One region of the Marinococcus sp. LNHM3E3-2.2 genome, then DNA from elsewhere that is predicted to be linked to it. Evidence: riboswitches for the same ligand, from Rfam matches in the RefSeq annotation. Region 1 holds a riboswitch; the other holds the start of a gene.
The links. A riboswitch is a leader RNA that binds a small molecule or an ion and turns the genes downstream of it on or off. The one in region 1 is predicted to bind S-adenosylmethionine.

Region 1 (7,541 bases):
AAGCAAATTCCATTTCAAGCAGACGTTCCTTTAAACTTCCTTCGCGGCTGCTTATTCCAGCCGGCCCGCCTTTCTCTATCTCACCTGTTTCCAGAAGATCGGTGCGTTTGCGGAAATGGTCCGGCAGGTGGCTTTCTTCGATCATTTCTTCATCAAGCATTAAATTCATTGCTCCCTCGATGACGTGTTCAAGCTCCCGGATGTTTCCCGGCCAATGATAGGACTCCAGCCTCGCTTTCACCGCAGGTGAGACACGATTCACGTCCATTTGAAAAACACGGTTGTACTTTTCCAGAAAGGTTTCCACCAGCGGCTCGATATCTGTTTTTCTTTCCCGCAGCGAAGGGACATACAGCGTAACAACACCAATACGGTAAAAAAGATCCTCACGGAGTTCATTGTTTTGAATAGCCTCTGCCGGCTCTTTGTTCATCGTGGCGATAATGCGGACATTGATGGACTGCTCTTTGTGCGATCCTAAACGGGTGACCTTTTTTTCCTGCAGGACTCGCAGAAGCTTTGCCTGCAGTGCCACCGGAAGCGAATTAATTTCATCGAGCAGAAGCGTGCCGCCCTCTGCTTTTTCGAACAGCCCGGCCCGTTCGGATGCCCCTGTAAAAGCTCCTTTTACCGTCCCAAACAAAATGCCCTCAATCAGCGTTTCCGGAAGAGCAGCGCAGTTCTGTGATACAAACGGCTGGCCAGCCCGCTCGCTTTCACTGTGAATGCTCTGGGCAAACAATTCCTTCCCCGTGCCCGTTTCTCCTACAATTAACACCGAAGACGACGTTCTCATTGCCCGCTTCGCGTTCTGCACCACCCCTGTGATTTCAGCCGAATGCCCGATAATCTGGTCAAATGTAAAAAGCCCGCTGTCGGTTTTTTTCTGGTTTTCCCGGACCAGCTTTTCCATGCGGGTAACGTCCTTTGCGATCTCGGCTGCTGCGACAATCCGTCCCCCAGAATAAATCGGAAAAATTTCGTTGATAGTCGTGATGTTTTTCCCACGGCTCGTTGTATAATGCTGTTTTTTTTCTCTCGTTTCCACTCCCTGTTTGATAGCCTGGAGCAGTCTGCTGTCACGTTCATGCTCGAAAAGGAAAACGTCCATCATACCTTTATTATTAAAATCTTCGTATGTCATGGACTCAATTTCACGCATTTTGTCATTATAAATAATCAGGTTTTCATCTGCATCAATAACACGGATCCCCTGATCCATTTTTACCATTAAATGATCAAACACATCGTTCAGCTCAGGATAGGATAACGAATTCGTACCTTGATATACCATGGACCCACCCTCTTTGTAATTTATTCTTGCTCTGATTTTATCATGAAGTGCGAAGTCTCCGTACGCAAAATCCCAAAACTTAGGAATGCAAAATTTTGCACCTTTAATCTCTTAATTTTTCTATTTGTGCTTCTATCCACCGAAGTATTCAATTATAATGGACGTCTCCGCCGGTTTTGTTAAGGCCTGTTGAAGTTAAGAATATTGGCACTATTCTTGCAACATATAATAGTACATTCAAGGGGAGGTGTACTGAATGGAAGGAATAACATTATTCACATGGCTGCTAATATTAATACCCATGCCGATTACTGTGGTTTTAGCAGCAATCAGTTATGTTAAATCAAAAAAGGAGAGCACCTAAATGGATATTTCTGTACCAACAATTGTGACATTTATCGTTTACCTTATTGTAATGCTTAGCATTGGTTTTTTATTCTACAAGCTGACCAATAACCTCTCGGATTACGTTTTAGGCGGACGAAAATTGAACGGACCCGTAGCTGCGCTCAGTGCCGGTGCGTCTGACATGAGCAGCTGGCTTCTGCTCGGCCTGCCAGGGGCCATGTATCTCGGCGGGATGAGTGAGATATGGCTGCCGATCGGCCTTACCATTGGAGCTTATTTGAACTGGCAGTTTCAGGCGAGAAGACTCCGCAGGTATACAATCATCGCCAACGATTCAATTACGATACCCGACTTTCTTGAAAACCGCTTCCACGATAAAACAAAAGCACTGCGAATTGTTTCGGCATTATTTATACTTATTTTCTTTACTTTTTATACCTCTTCCGGACTGGTCGGGGGCGCCACCCTGTTTGTGAGTTCGTTCGGCCTTTCCTATCAGGCAGCTCTTTGGATCGGCGGCGCTGTTATTATTACGTATACGTTCCTCGGTGGATTTATGGCCGTCAGCTGGACTGACTTTATCCAGGGCATTCTGATGTTTCTGGCGCTCGTTGCTGTTCCGATCGCTGCCGTTATAGAAATTGGTGGATGGGGAAATTCTGTCCAGACCGTGGCATCCATTAATCCGGATGCGTTAAGTGCCTTTACGAATGTGAGTGTTATTTCTGTGGTCTCCCTGCTTGCCTGGGGGCTCGGGTACTTCGGCCAGCCGCATATCATTACGAGGTTTATGGCGATACGTTCCGAAAAAGAAATTCCGATGGCCCGGTTTGTAGGTATGAGCTGGATGGTTATTTCTCTTCTCGGTGCTATTTTTACAGGATTTATCGGTATTGCTTACTTCTCCGGCAACGCCCAGCTCGGAGAAGGGAATCAGGAAACCGTCTTTATTCTGTTTACCCAGGTACTTTTTAATCCGTGGGTGTCCGGCGTTCTTCTCGCAGCGATTCTCGCTGCTATTATGAGCACGGTGGACTCCCAGCTGCTTGTATCCTCCAGTGCCCTTGCGGAAGACTTTTATAAAGGGATGCTCCGCCCCAAAGCTTCTGACCGCGAGCTCGTCTGGGTCGGCCGGATTGGCGTTATCGTCATCGCCCTCGTCGCCCTGCTGCTCGCCTCCAACCCGGGAAGCACGGTACTTGAACTTGTAAGCTACGCATGGGCCGGGTTCGGCGCAGTATTCGGGCCTGCAATGCTTTTCTCCTTATTCTGGCGCCGGACGAGCATGTGGGGTGTGCTTGCCGGGATGATCGCCGGCGGCACCACCGTCATTATCTGGGTTCAGCTTTCCGGAGGATTGTTTGATCTCTATGAAATTGTGCCAGGCTTCTTGATCAACGTCTTAATCATCATTGCCGTCAGCCTGCTTGGGCCGAAGCCTTCAGACAAAATTCAAACTGAATTTGATTCTGTCGGCACGTATACGGAGAAAAACTGAGCAAAAAATACCCGCTTCCTGGTATAGACAGGAGCGGGTATTTATTATATTTACTGCTGTTTTTCGGTGAATGCCTGTTCCTGAAGCGCTGCCGCTTTGTCCGTGCGTTCCCAGGGCAGATCAACGTCATGACGTCCAAAGTGCCCGTAAGCGGCTGTCTGCCTGTAAATCGGCCGGCGGAGATCAAGCATTTTGATGATGCCTGCCGGCCGGAGGTCAAAGTTTTCATTGGCAAGCTTTACGAGCACCTCTTCTGATACTTTTCCCGTACCAAATGTAGCGATTGAAATGGAGACAGGCTGAGCTACTCCGATCGCATACGCCAGCTGAACCTCGCATTTATCTGCAAGACCTGCTGCAATAATATTTTTGGCTACATACCGGGCTGCATACGAGGCGGAACGGTCGACCTTTGTCGGGTCTTTACCGGAAAACGCACCGCCGCCGTGACGGGCATAGCCTCCGTACGTATCAACAATGATTTTTCGTCCGGTAAGGCCGGCGTCCCCCTGCGGTCCGCCAATAACAAAGCGGCCGGTCGGGTTTATGAAATAGTTGGTTTTAGCGTCGAGAAGCTCTGCCGGCACTACCGGCTCGATAACGTATTTGTGCATATCCTCTTCAATCTGTGCAAGCGTTACGTCATCCGAATGCTGGGTAGAAATAACGATCGTTTCCACCCGGAGCGGCTTCCCGTCGTCTCCGTATTCCACGGTAACCTGCGTTTTTCCATCCGGACGCAGATACGAAAGATTGCCGTCCTTCCGGACTTTTGTTAACTGACTTGCCAGCTTGTGCGCAAGCGAGATCGGCAACGGCATGAGTTCATCGGTTTCATTATCTGCATACCCAAACATCAAGCCCTGGTCCCCCGCTCCGATCGATTCCAGTTCATCCTCGGTCATCGATCCTTCACGGGTTTCAAGCGCCTCATCAACGCCCTGGGCAATGTCGGCCGACTGCTCATCTATAGACGTCAAAACCGAGCACGTTTCGTAATCGAAGCCATATTTTGCCCGTGTATAACCGATGTCTTTCAAAGTTTCCCTGGCAATTTTAGGAATATCCACGTATGTAGATGTCGATATTTCTCCTGCCACTAATACGAGACCAGTATTTACTACTGTTTCCGCTGCCACCCGGGCATTCGGATCATCCTTTAAAATTGCATCCAAAATCGCGTCGGAAATCTGATCACACACCTTGTCCGGGTGTCCTTCTGTAACAGATTCCGACGTAAATAAACGTCGTCCAATTGTAGACACGCTGCTGCCTCCTTTTTAACTGCCTGCTACGGTTGTACTCTCCCATTCTTCGGGTAGACGAAAAGAAAACGGCAGTAGGCCGTTGTGTACAAGAAAAGCCCCTTGTCCCAAAAATTGAGGGAAAAGGGGCTGTCAGTTCAGCTTTTTCGCCTCTTATCTTTCAAGGCATCTGTCTGCCTCTCCAGGTTAGCACCTTTCCGTTACCGGATGGTTGCTGGGCTTCTCAGGGACTGTCCCTCCACCTGCTCAGGATAAGAGTATCCGTTCGTACAAAATCTTAACGCAAACCCTATTTGATGTCAAACCTAGTGCCCTCCGCGCTGGCACGTTTTGTCATCGCAAAGGAAATGAAACCACTGATACCGATTTACAGAAACAGTATGATACAGCTTGCGGCCAAGCGTTTCTACTCCCGGCAGTAAAAATACTGCCTTCAGCGGCTTCAAAGCCGGAATAGTATAACATAATTTTTTCACCGTATAATAACCAGCGTATACGTACGTATTATCCTCTACACTGTGCATCTGCTCTTCAAGCGGCTCTCCCTTGAGCATCGGGTACTTTTCAAATAAATCCTCATCATATATAGGCTTCCATTTCACCCTGTTCGTCTTATCTATCGCCGAGAGATAAGTATGGAATCTGGTGCATAACGGACAATCACTATCATAGAATACAATAAATTCCGGTTGTTGTTCCATAGTTGTTCCCCTTTCATTGCTTTCCTACATCTTTTCCCTCTTAGTCCTAAAAATATTCATGAACTTTTTTAACGAATAAGTATGTACTATTAAACTAAATGTGTTACACTATTTTATATTCTATCCATCATTCATGATGAATAAATCCAACTTCCCCCTCATTAAAGGAGTGATTGTTTATGAAGCCGCCGTTCGCTTCCAAACCCGAAACAAATCTATTGAATGAAGCGCACGTCCAATGGAATCTCTCTGTCCCTGCGCTTGTGAAGCGCTCGCTGGCTCTGCAGGAGGGCTCACTTACAGCAGAAGGTGCTCTTGCCGTGAAAACAGGCAAATACACCGGACGGTCTCCAAAAGATAAATATATTGTCGATGAGCCCGGCAGTTCTCCTTATATTGACTGGGGAAACGTAAACCAACCAATGTCCGAAGAAGTGTTTGAACGGCTTTATAAAAAAGTGACGGCTCATTTGAACAGCCGGAATGAAGTATTTGCAAGCGACGCCCTAGCCGGAGCTGACCCCGACTACCAGCTTCCTGTCCGGGTCATCACCTCCTGCGCCTGGCATCAATTGTTCGCCCGGCAGCTGTTTATCCGACCAGACGGAAGAGAAAATCCTTCTGCTCCGCCCTTTACGCTCATAGCTGCACCGGAATGCAAAGCAAATCCTGAGACAGACGGCACCTCGTCGGAAACATTTATCGTCATCAGTTTTGCGCAGCGCACAATTTTAATCGGCGGCACAGAATACGCCGGAGAAATGAAAAAATCAATCTTTTCTGTCATGAACTACCTGCTTCCTGAACAAAACGTACTGCCGATGCACTGCTCGGCAAACATCGGCAGTGATGGCGCAAGCGCTTTGTTTTTCGGTCTTTCCGGCACCGGAAAAACAACCCTTTCCGCAGATCCTTCCCGGCTTTTGGTCGGCGACGATGAACACGGATGGTCCGAAAACGGTATTTTTAATATCGAAGGCGGATGCTACGCAAAATGCTCGAATCTGTCCAAACAGAAAGAACCACAGATCTGGAACGCTATCCGTTTTGGCGCTGTACTTGAAAACGTTGGGATAGACGATGCCAGTGGAAAAGTTGACTACACGGATACTCAGATCACGGAAAACACAAGGGCGGCTTATCCGATTGAACATGTCGATGGGATTGTTCCCTCCGGCACAGCCGGTCATCCTTCGGCGATCATTTTTTTAACTGCAGATGCATTCGGCGTTCTTCCGCCAATCAGCAGATTGACGAAGGAGCAGGCCATGTACCATTTCCTCAGCGGCTACACAAGCAAGCTCGCCGGCACGGAAAGAGGCGTCACTTCTCCGGAAGCAACCTTTTCCACCTGCTTTGGGGCACCGTTTCTTCCACGGCAGGCTTCTGTCTATGCAGAAATGCTCGGTGAAAAAATTGATGAACACAATGTGCCTGTCTTTCTGGTGAACACCGGATGGAGCGGCGGCGGTTACGGAGTCGGCAGCCGCATGGATCTTTCATACACCCGGGCTATGGTGCAGGCAGCCCTCAACGGAGAGCTGACTGATACAGCCACGGTCGAGGATCCTATTTTCGGACTGCATATCCCTGAGTCCTGCCCCGGAGTTCCCGAAGATATGCTTCAGCCGAAAAAAATGTGGGCAGAAGCCGGCGACTATGAGGTTCAGGCCCGCATGCTTGCCCGCAAGTTTGCGGAAAATTTCAAGCGGTTTTACGACGTGCCTGCTTCTATCGCAGACGCGGGACCAACCCAGTTGTAGGAGCTATTTTTCATCGGCGTCAGGAAGATGCAATACGTCAAAAAGGAACCGGTGCCTGTTTATATGCAGGCACCGGTTCCTTTTATTTTAATGTAATATATCCTGCTTCCTCCGCATATTTCACACTACGGGGAAGCACTTCGTCTTTCATAATAAAGCTGTAGCCGGGATGGTCACGAATATTACTTGGAAGTGTTTCTATCAGCACCGGACCGTCTGTTTCCATATAATCCTCATGAGGAATCAGCGACTCCACCACAGCGATGTATATATTTTTTATTACGTCTTCACTCCGGCCAGCCACCTTGTACTGGCCAAGAGAGCGTATCACTTCAACCCGGCCTCCGGTTTCCTCATCAACCTCCCGTACAGCTGCTTCTTCGGGGGCTTCTCCCTCTTCGATCTTCCCGCCCGGAAACTCCAGCCCGCGCTGGGAGTGACGAGTGAGCAGCCACTTGCCGGCATATAAGCATATAACCCATACATGTCCCGGCTTGTCTGAAAATGGAGTGTCGTTTAACGCCAATTCCACTTCGTTATTGTAGTAGTCCCGGAATTTATAGCAGGTCGTCATATGGCCAGTTCCTCACACATACGTATCACTCCACTTCTATCATCTCTCCGGGGGCATTTATTTTTCCTGGCGGCTGTATAATCTTGCCGCCATTGCTT
Region 2 (7,541 bases), on a different contig from region 1:
GCTGATAGCAACCGGAACTACTGCTGCGTCTGAACGGAGAGCAAAAAAACCGGCGCCGGTTAATCCTTTTCCTATTTCCCCGCTTTTACTCCTAGTACCCTCAGGAAAAAGACATAAAACCTGTCCCTCGTTTAAAAATTGAATTCCCTGTTTTAATGACTTTCGGTCTACCACGCCTCTGCGGACGGGAAACGCTCCGACAAAATACATAATAAAACCCAGAATTTTTTTGTTAAACAATTCGCTTTTAGCCATAAAGTGCACTTTTCTGCGAATATGAGTGGCAAGCAGAGGCGGATCAAAGTTGCTGATATGATTCGAACAGATCAGAACCGGCCCTTCCTTCGGCACGTTCTCTCTTCCGGTCACCCGGACACGCATAAAAATAACCGCAAGAAAATAGGCAGAATACTTTACGATATTATACATCATGAGACTGATTCACCTTCTCTTCTGCGAGCGCTGTGATCCTGGTGATAACTTCCGGGATGGTAAGAGCAGTCGTATCAATCTCCACAGCATCCTCTGCTTTTTTTAGCGGAGAATGCTCCCTGGCTTTATCGAACTCGTCCCGGTGAATGATCGCTTCATAAATTTCATCGTAATCCGCCGGGGTGCCACGCTCCTGCACCTCCTTGTACCTTCGAAGTGCACGCTCTTCTGCTGAAGCAACCAGGAATATTTTTAATTCCGCATCCGGAAGAATGGTAGTGCCGATATCCCGGCCATCGAGCACCGCCCCTTTTTCTGCCGCAAGCCGGCGCTGCTTCAGAGCCATTTCCTCACGTACACCAAGGTGGGCCGCGGTCAGAGATACAACGCTGTCCACCTCGCTCGTACGGATAGCTTCAGACACGTCTTCCCCGTCGAGGTATACTTCGCTCACCTTCGGGTTACCGACAAGACGGATGCTGGCGGCTTTTAACAGCTCCGTCATTTTTCTCCCGTCGTCCAGGGGCGTGCCTGTGCGCAGCGCCTTTAACGACAGCGCCCGGTACATTGCTCCTGTATCGATGTATGTATAATCAAGCTGCACGGCACATCCTTTCGATACAGTGCTTTTCCCAGCACCGGCCGGCCCGTCAATAGCAATATTGATTTTCCTCATCCTCCTGCACCCCGCCCATTAGATTGTTGAACATGTAGCATCTGCTCATCATTTTCAAAACTAACATATTTCGTCCCGTTTGCATATATGGCACCTGCCGAACTTTTCATTTCCCGGTACTTTACAAACAGAAAAAGACCGCTTCGGCGGTCTAACATACTAGCTTCCGATTCGTTTTTCATGTTTCGCTGCGGAGCGCTGCCGTTCAAAGCAGTATCGTATTACTGCCTGACGCTCTTTTTCGGCCAGATCCAAAAACTCCATGCTTGCCCTCTTCGGCCGGCGCTCTTCTTTTTCCAGCACTCTTCTAACCGCAGCAGTACAATGCAGGTAATGCATCGCCCCGTCCTCCATTGGGAAAGCGAGCGTGATCTGCACCTGTTCATCTTCAAGCAGCTTTGCTTTTGGCGGCACGACGATCATGCATCCACCGCCGCTCACATTTACCGTCACCGTAGTGAATGGACGGTAATGGCCGTGTACAGCTGTATTGACGCTTGTTTCCACGCGTACATAATTTCTGCGCTGCACCCGCTGCCATTCCTTTTTTGCAGGCCGTTCAATGATCAGGGCTGGTATGTGCCCTTTTTGACGGGAAAGCACTTTAGAACGAAACGAATAAACAGCACTATCCTCCCCGACAAACCATACATGAACTGCTCTGCCTGCCTGAAAGGAAATAATTTTACCAGTCTCTTTTTCTGCAGGCATAGCAATCGTGAACGTATGTTCATCTGCATCAAGCAGCTGGGATTTATATTGGGTATCGTTGTCATGTGGTTCTTTCGTTTTTATGTTTTCATGCAGATGCCAAACGCTTCCAATCTCGTACAATAGCTAAAACCCCTTTTACTATATATATCGGATAAAAAGAAACAGTGTTAAATTTCTGTGGCACCGGCACCAGCCTGCTCCCGTACATATTTTGTCAGCTCGGCCGTGATTTCATAGCGCAGAAACGGTGTGATTAAATAAATACCGTTAAAATAGCGGAGCGTTTCATCAATCAGTTCTTTTGCGATAGCGATGCCTTCCCGTTGGGCTGCTTCGGAATCGTTCCCGCAGGCCGCCATCCGCTTCCGCGTATCCCCGGTTAACTGAATCCCCGGAACCTCATTGTGAAGAAACTCTGCATTTCCCGCGCTCACAAGAGGCATGATGCCGATAAACACGGGCGCTCCTAGTCCCCTGACCGCTTCATGGATCGTTTCAATCCGTTCAATGTCATACACCGGCTGGCTCATAAAATAATGCGCCCCTGCATTCACTTTCTTTTCCAGCCTTTTTACAGCTTTATCAATATGAAGCACATTCGGGTTAAACGCTCCCCCGATGGAGAAATTCGTCTTTTCTCCAAGGGACTTCCCGGAAAACAGCCGCCCTTCGTTCATTTCCCGTATCAGAGAGATAAGGGATACGGAGTTCGCATCATATACAGACTTCGCCCCTGGAAAATCCCCGACCTTCGAAGGATCGCCGGTAATCGCCAGCAGGTCCCGCACGCCAATTGTGTGAAGCCCCAGCAGATGGGACTGCAGGCCGATCAGATTCCGGTCCCGGCAGGCGATATGCAAAAGTGGCCTGGCAGAGGTCTGCTGCTTGAGCATTGCCCCCATAGCGAGATTGTCAATCCGCGGGGAAGCAAGGGAATTATCGGCAAGCGTAACTGCATCCGCCCCTGCGTCATGAAGCGCCTGGGATCCGCGTATAAATTTTCCTGTTTTCAGTTTTTTCGGTGGGTCAAGCTCTACGATGACCGTTTTCTCAGTTTTCACTTTTTCATGGAGGGGCACAACCGGTTCCTTATCGGCTGTCGCCTTAGCCGCCGGAGCTTTTACCTTTACCGGGCGCTTCGTCTTTTCCGGAACGTCGTGTTTAACAGCTTCCGCTATCATGCGGACATGCTCAGGCGTCGTTCCGCAGCAGCCGCCAATCAGACGGATGCCCTGTTCTTTAAAGCGGAAAGCCTGCTTATAAAAGTACTCCGGGTTGGACTGGTACACGTAACGACCGTCATACCAGTTTGGAAGACTGGCGTTAGGATAAGCCGAATAATATGCCCGTCCGGTTAATTCCGCCTGCTCAAGCGATTTCAATATATGATACGGGCCCATCCTGCAGTTGAGTCCGACCACTGAAGCGCCGGCATCCTCGATCCGGCTGAAGGCTTCAGTGATCTGCACTCCCCCATGCATGACGCCGACATCACCAAGTGCCACCTGGGCAATAACAGGAATCTCTTCATCTTTACTGCGGATGTAACGGACGATCTGCAGAAGCTCGGGGAGGTCGTAAAACGTTTCGAGCAGCAGACCATCCACCGGTTCCGCCAAAAAGACATTCACCTGTTCCTGCAGCGCCTGATTTAGAAACCCATCTGAATGTTCGCTCACCTGAACGCCTTTAATCCCTCCGACTGTAGCAAATACATAAGCCGAGCCGCCGGAAGCCTTCCTAGCCAGCCGCACGCCGGCCCGGTTAATATCCTGCACTTTATCTTCAAGCCCGTAGCCTTCAAGCTTCACCCGGTTCGCCGCGTAGGTATTTGTCTGGAGAATATCCGCCCCGGCTTCTGCGTATTCCCGGTGAGCATGCTCCACAGCCTCAGGGTCCGTTAAATTCATAGCTTCAAACGAGCCCTTATAGCCTTTCTGGTAAAGATACGTGCCCATTGCCCCGTCGCCGATCAAAATCGAGGAATCGAGTTTTTCGAGTACGTTCATAGCCTTGCCCCTCTCCTGCTTGTGCTTATGAGTTACAGCGCTCTGAGCGCCTGTTCGAGATCTTCAATTAAATCGTCCTTATCCTCTATGCCGATGCTGAAGCGGAGAAGACGGTTATCAACGCCGTTTTGAACCCGTACCGCTTCCGGCATATCTGCGTGTGTCTGTGTTGCCGGATACGTAATAAAGCTTTCAACCCCGCCCAGACTTTCTGCAAACGTGATGATTTTAATGTTTCGTAAAAATGAATCCACCCACTCTTCGTTTTCAAGACGGAAGGAGAGCATTCCACCCCGGCCCGAGTAAAGCACGTCTGTTACCTTTTCATGACCGCTGAGATACTCTGCGATGGCTGTGCCGTTTTCTGTATGCTGCTTCATGCGTAGTTTTAAGGTTTTCATCCCCCGCATCAGCAGCCAGGAATCAAACGGGCTTAAAATTGTACCCATGCCGTTTTGAAGTGCCCCAATTTTTTCAGAAAGCTCGTCCACATTGGATACAATCAGTCCGGCAATCAAGTCATTGTGTCCCCCTAAATATTTCGAAGCCGAGTGCACCACAATGTCCGCCCCTTCTTCTATCGGGCGCTGAAGCACTGGCGTATAAAACGTATTGTCCACAATAAGCCAGGCATCGTGCTTTTTCGCGAGCAGCGAAAGCTCCTTCAGATCCGCTTCCTGCATCAGCGGGTTCGTCGGCGTCTCGATAAACAGCGCTTTTGTTTTATCTGTTATCAGCTGTTCAAATGCTTCGAGATCCCTCGGGTCACCGTATGTAACCGTGACGCCCCAGTGCCGCCATCCTTCTTCGAACAGACGGTACGTGCCTCCGTAAATATCGCTTGTTGCAATCACTTCATCACCGGTTTCAAATATCGCAAACAGCGTCTGGATCGCAGCCATCCCCGAGCTGAGGGCAAACCCGTGTTTACCTCCTTCAAGCGCGGCGATACCGTTTTCAAGCAGGTCCCTCGTCGGGTTGGCCGTCCGGGAATAGTCGTATCCCGTCGATTCTCCTATACCTGTATGTTTATACGCTGTGGAAAAATAAACAGGAGGATTGATCGCTCCGGTCCGCGGGTCGGAATTATTACCCAGTTGTGCCAGGATGGTTTCTATCTGCAGTTGCTTTGACATGTCACAGCCCTCATTTCTGTAAAATTAATGCATTAAATGTACGAAAAGGCCTTCTTCCTTAGACAGAAGAAGACCTTGGCATGCAATACTTCTTCTCATCTCGCAAGCACAGCTTGCAGGAGTTAGCACCTGACCGCTTCACCTGCGGCTGGTTGCTGAGACTTCCAAGGGCCGATCCCTCCATCTCTCTTGATAAGAAACGTTATATGATTACTTTCCAAAGTACATGAAACGAATCGATATTGCAAGTAACCTTTTTATTCCGGTGCAATATCAACATGCAGCTGGTTTTCATTGCCGCAGACGCAGCGGCGAAAACCTGTTTCCATTTCCCCGGCCTTGTTCTTTCTGCCGCGTAGAATGTACTTTTCCCCACATTTTGGACAGCGGATAACAACGCGGTAACGGCGGTCTTCTGACATAGTAGCTTCGTCCTTTCGAGTTGTTATTTCGCATTGGCTTTATTTGCTTTCGACAACGCAAACCACCACAAAAATAGCATGAACGGGATAAGATAATACAGAATATTGCCTAAAGAAGCGCTTAATATATAGTCGTACAGCCCGTGGAAGATAAGCGGAATCGCAAGAGCAAGAAAAAAAGAGAAGAGGCGCCTACCATGACAGGAGGCGCGTTTCGCTGATACCGCATAATAACCCATAATCACACCCAGGAGCGCATGCACCGTCACTGGCAGCAGCGCTCTGGTAACAGCCGTTTCTATGCCGTTTGCAATTAAGTACAGGATGTTTTCAAGCGAAGCAAAGCCAAGCGACAGGGAAAGCCCGTAAATAACACCGTCGTAAGTATTTTTAATCGGAGCAAATCGAAGCACAAACGTATACAGGAGGAAAAACTTGATGCCTTCCTCTAGCAAGGCCGCCTGGGTATACTGCGCCGCAAAAAGCGGCATGCTTACCCCTTCTGTTTCAAGCGCATGTTCGATCACAAGCACCGGGAATACAATCAGTACCCCTATGACAAACGCACGGATGACCGGCAGCCTCCGCTCCACGTCCGCCCGGCGTTTTAATGTGAAATATATCAGTAAAGCAACAGCCGGCGCCAGGGCCGCCATAATCAGTGCGATCACCTTTCGTTCTCACCCTCTCTTGTTAAACGTATCGTATCATGCTATGTTCAAATTCGTAAAAGAATAATGCCAGCCACAGCCGGGCCGACGAGGAGGAATTGAAATGAAAAAAATACTAGTTATCCACACAGGCGGCACGATCGCCATGACCCAGACAGAAGAAAGCGGCGTGGAGCCGGGGCTTCACAACCCTTTAAGCCACTGGAGCCGCATTGCCAATCAAATTGCTGAGATTGTTACGAGCGATTTCCTGCATCTCCCGTCTCCTCATATTACTCCGGAGCACATGCTCTCCTTACACGAGCATATGCTTGAAAAGCTTTCCGAGGATACATATGACGGTGTCGTCATTACGCATGGAACCGACACCTTGGAAGAAACTGCATATGCGCTCGATCTTTTTCATGACAAAGACCTGCCGGTGGTAGTGACAGGCGCAATGCGTTCAAGCAATGAAATCAGCGCTGACGGCCCCCAGAATTTCCTGGCAGCGGTCCGTACTGCCGCAAGCGAGAAAGCCCGGAGCATCGGAGTTCTCGTCGTTTTAAACGAAGAAATCCATTCTGCAAAAAACGTGACAAAAACCCATTCGTCCAATATTGCCACATTTCAGAGTCCGCAATACGGTCCGCTCGGCTTTGTGACTAACAACGAAATATTTATCCATCACTACCCGGCAAGCCGCGAGCATTTTTCGCCGGTCCATATGAATAAGAAGGTCCTCCTTTTAAAAATGGCAGCCGGCATGGATGCTGCTTTGCTTTCCCCGCTGCTTGACCAGCCGCTTGACGGTATTATTATCGAAGCATTCGGCCAGGGCAACATTCCTCCAACCATCGTGCCACTGCTTGAGGATTCGATTGCCAAACAGGTGCCTGTGGTCCTTGTCTCCCGCTGCCACAGCGGTGTCGTCCAGGCTACCTACAGCTATGAAGGAGGCGGCTACCAGTTGAAGCAAAAGGGCGTTATTTTTACGAACGGGCTGAACGGCCAGAAGGCGCGCCTGAAGCTGCTCGCTGCCCTCGATGAAAAACGGCCGCTCGAAGCTATCCGCGACTGCTTTGAACACATTGAGTAGCATCCCCTGCACATTAAAAAAGCCACCAGTTTATTAAAACGAAGTGGCTTTTTTTCGTGCTATATTTTCCGCTATTTTCTCTCCATGAAAGCGTCCGTTTTCGATAAATATCTCGTTCGCTTCATCTCCTGCGGCTATAACTCCGGCAATATAAACGTTTTCCCGGTTTGTTTCCATCGTTTCCTCATCAAAGAACGGACGGCCTGACTGTTCATCAACAGCAATACCGAGCTGGCGGAAAAAAGCTCTCGATGGATGATAGCCGGTCATGGCGAAAACAAAATCAGCCGGCACAGAATGGGAGACGCCCCCTTGTTCATAAACAACCTGATCGGGCTCAATACGCACCACGTCTGCTTCAAATTCCATCCGGGCTGCGCCGCGCCGGACCATTGCCTGAAAA

Region 2: another riboswitch for S-adenosylmethionine. It lies ahead of ACTRXF_RS09945 (methionine biosynthesis PLP-dependent protein); the one in region 1 lies ahead of metK (methionine adenosyltransferase).

Annotation. Positions count from the first base shown of each region.
Region 1 is NZ_JBQLIC010000021.1:17,350-24,890, reverse strand. Features, by position in the region: gene ACTRXF_RS15605 (sigma-54 interaction domain-containing protein) at 1-1,294, opposite strand, end outside; gene putP (sodium/proline symporter PutP) at 1,659-3,140, shown strand; gene metK (methionine adenosyltransferase) at 3,191-4,405, opposite strand; SAM riboswitch class I at 4,556-4,663, opposite strand; gene ACTRXF_RS15590 (thiol-disulfide oxidoreductase DCC family protein) at 4,711-5,106, opposite strand; gene pckA (phosphoenolpyruvate carboxykinase (ATP)) at 5,286-6,869, shown strand; gene ytkD (RNA deprotection pyrophosphohydrolase) at 6,952-7,443, opposite strand; gene ACTRXF_RS15575 (YwpF family protein) at 7,501-7,541, opposite strand, start outside.
Region 2 is NZ_JBQLIC010000006.1:86,724-94,264, forward strand. Features, by position in the region: gene ACTRXF_RS09925 (lysophospholipid acyltransferase family protein) at 1-432, opposite strand, end outside; gene cmk ((d)CMP kinase) at 422-1,108, opposite strand; gene ACTRXF_RS09935 (flagellar brake protein) at 1,268-1,942, opposite strand; gene ACTRXF_RS09940 (bifunctional homocysteine S-methyltransferase/methylenetetrahydrofolate reductase) at 1,990-3,831, opposite strand; gene ACTRXF_RS09945 (methionine biosynthesis PLP-dependent protein) at 3,864-4,967, opposite strand; SAM riboswitch class I at 5,060-5,166, opposite strand; gene ACTRXF_RS09950 (hypothetical protein) at 5,225-5,389, opposite strand; gene prsW (glutamic-type intramembrane protease PrsW) at 5,413-6,060, opposite strand; gene ACTRXF_RS09960 (asparaginase) at 6,164-7,138, shown strand; gene ACTRXF_RS09965 (YpdA family putative bacillithiol disulfide reductase) at 7,172-7,541, opposite strand, start outside.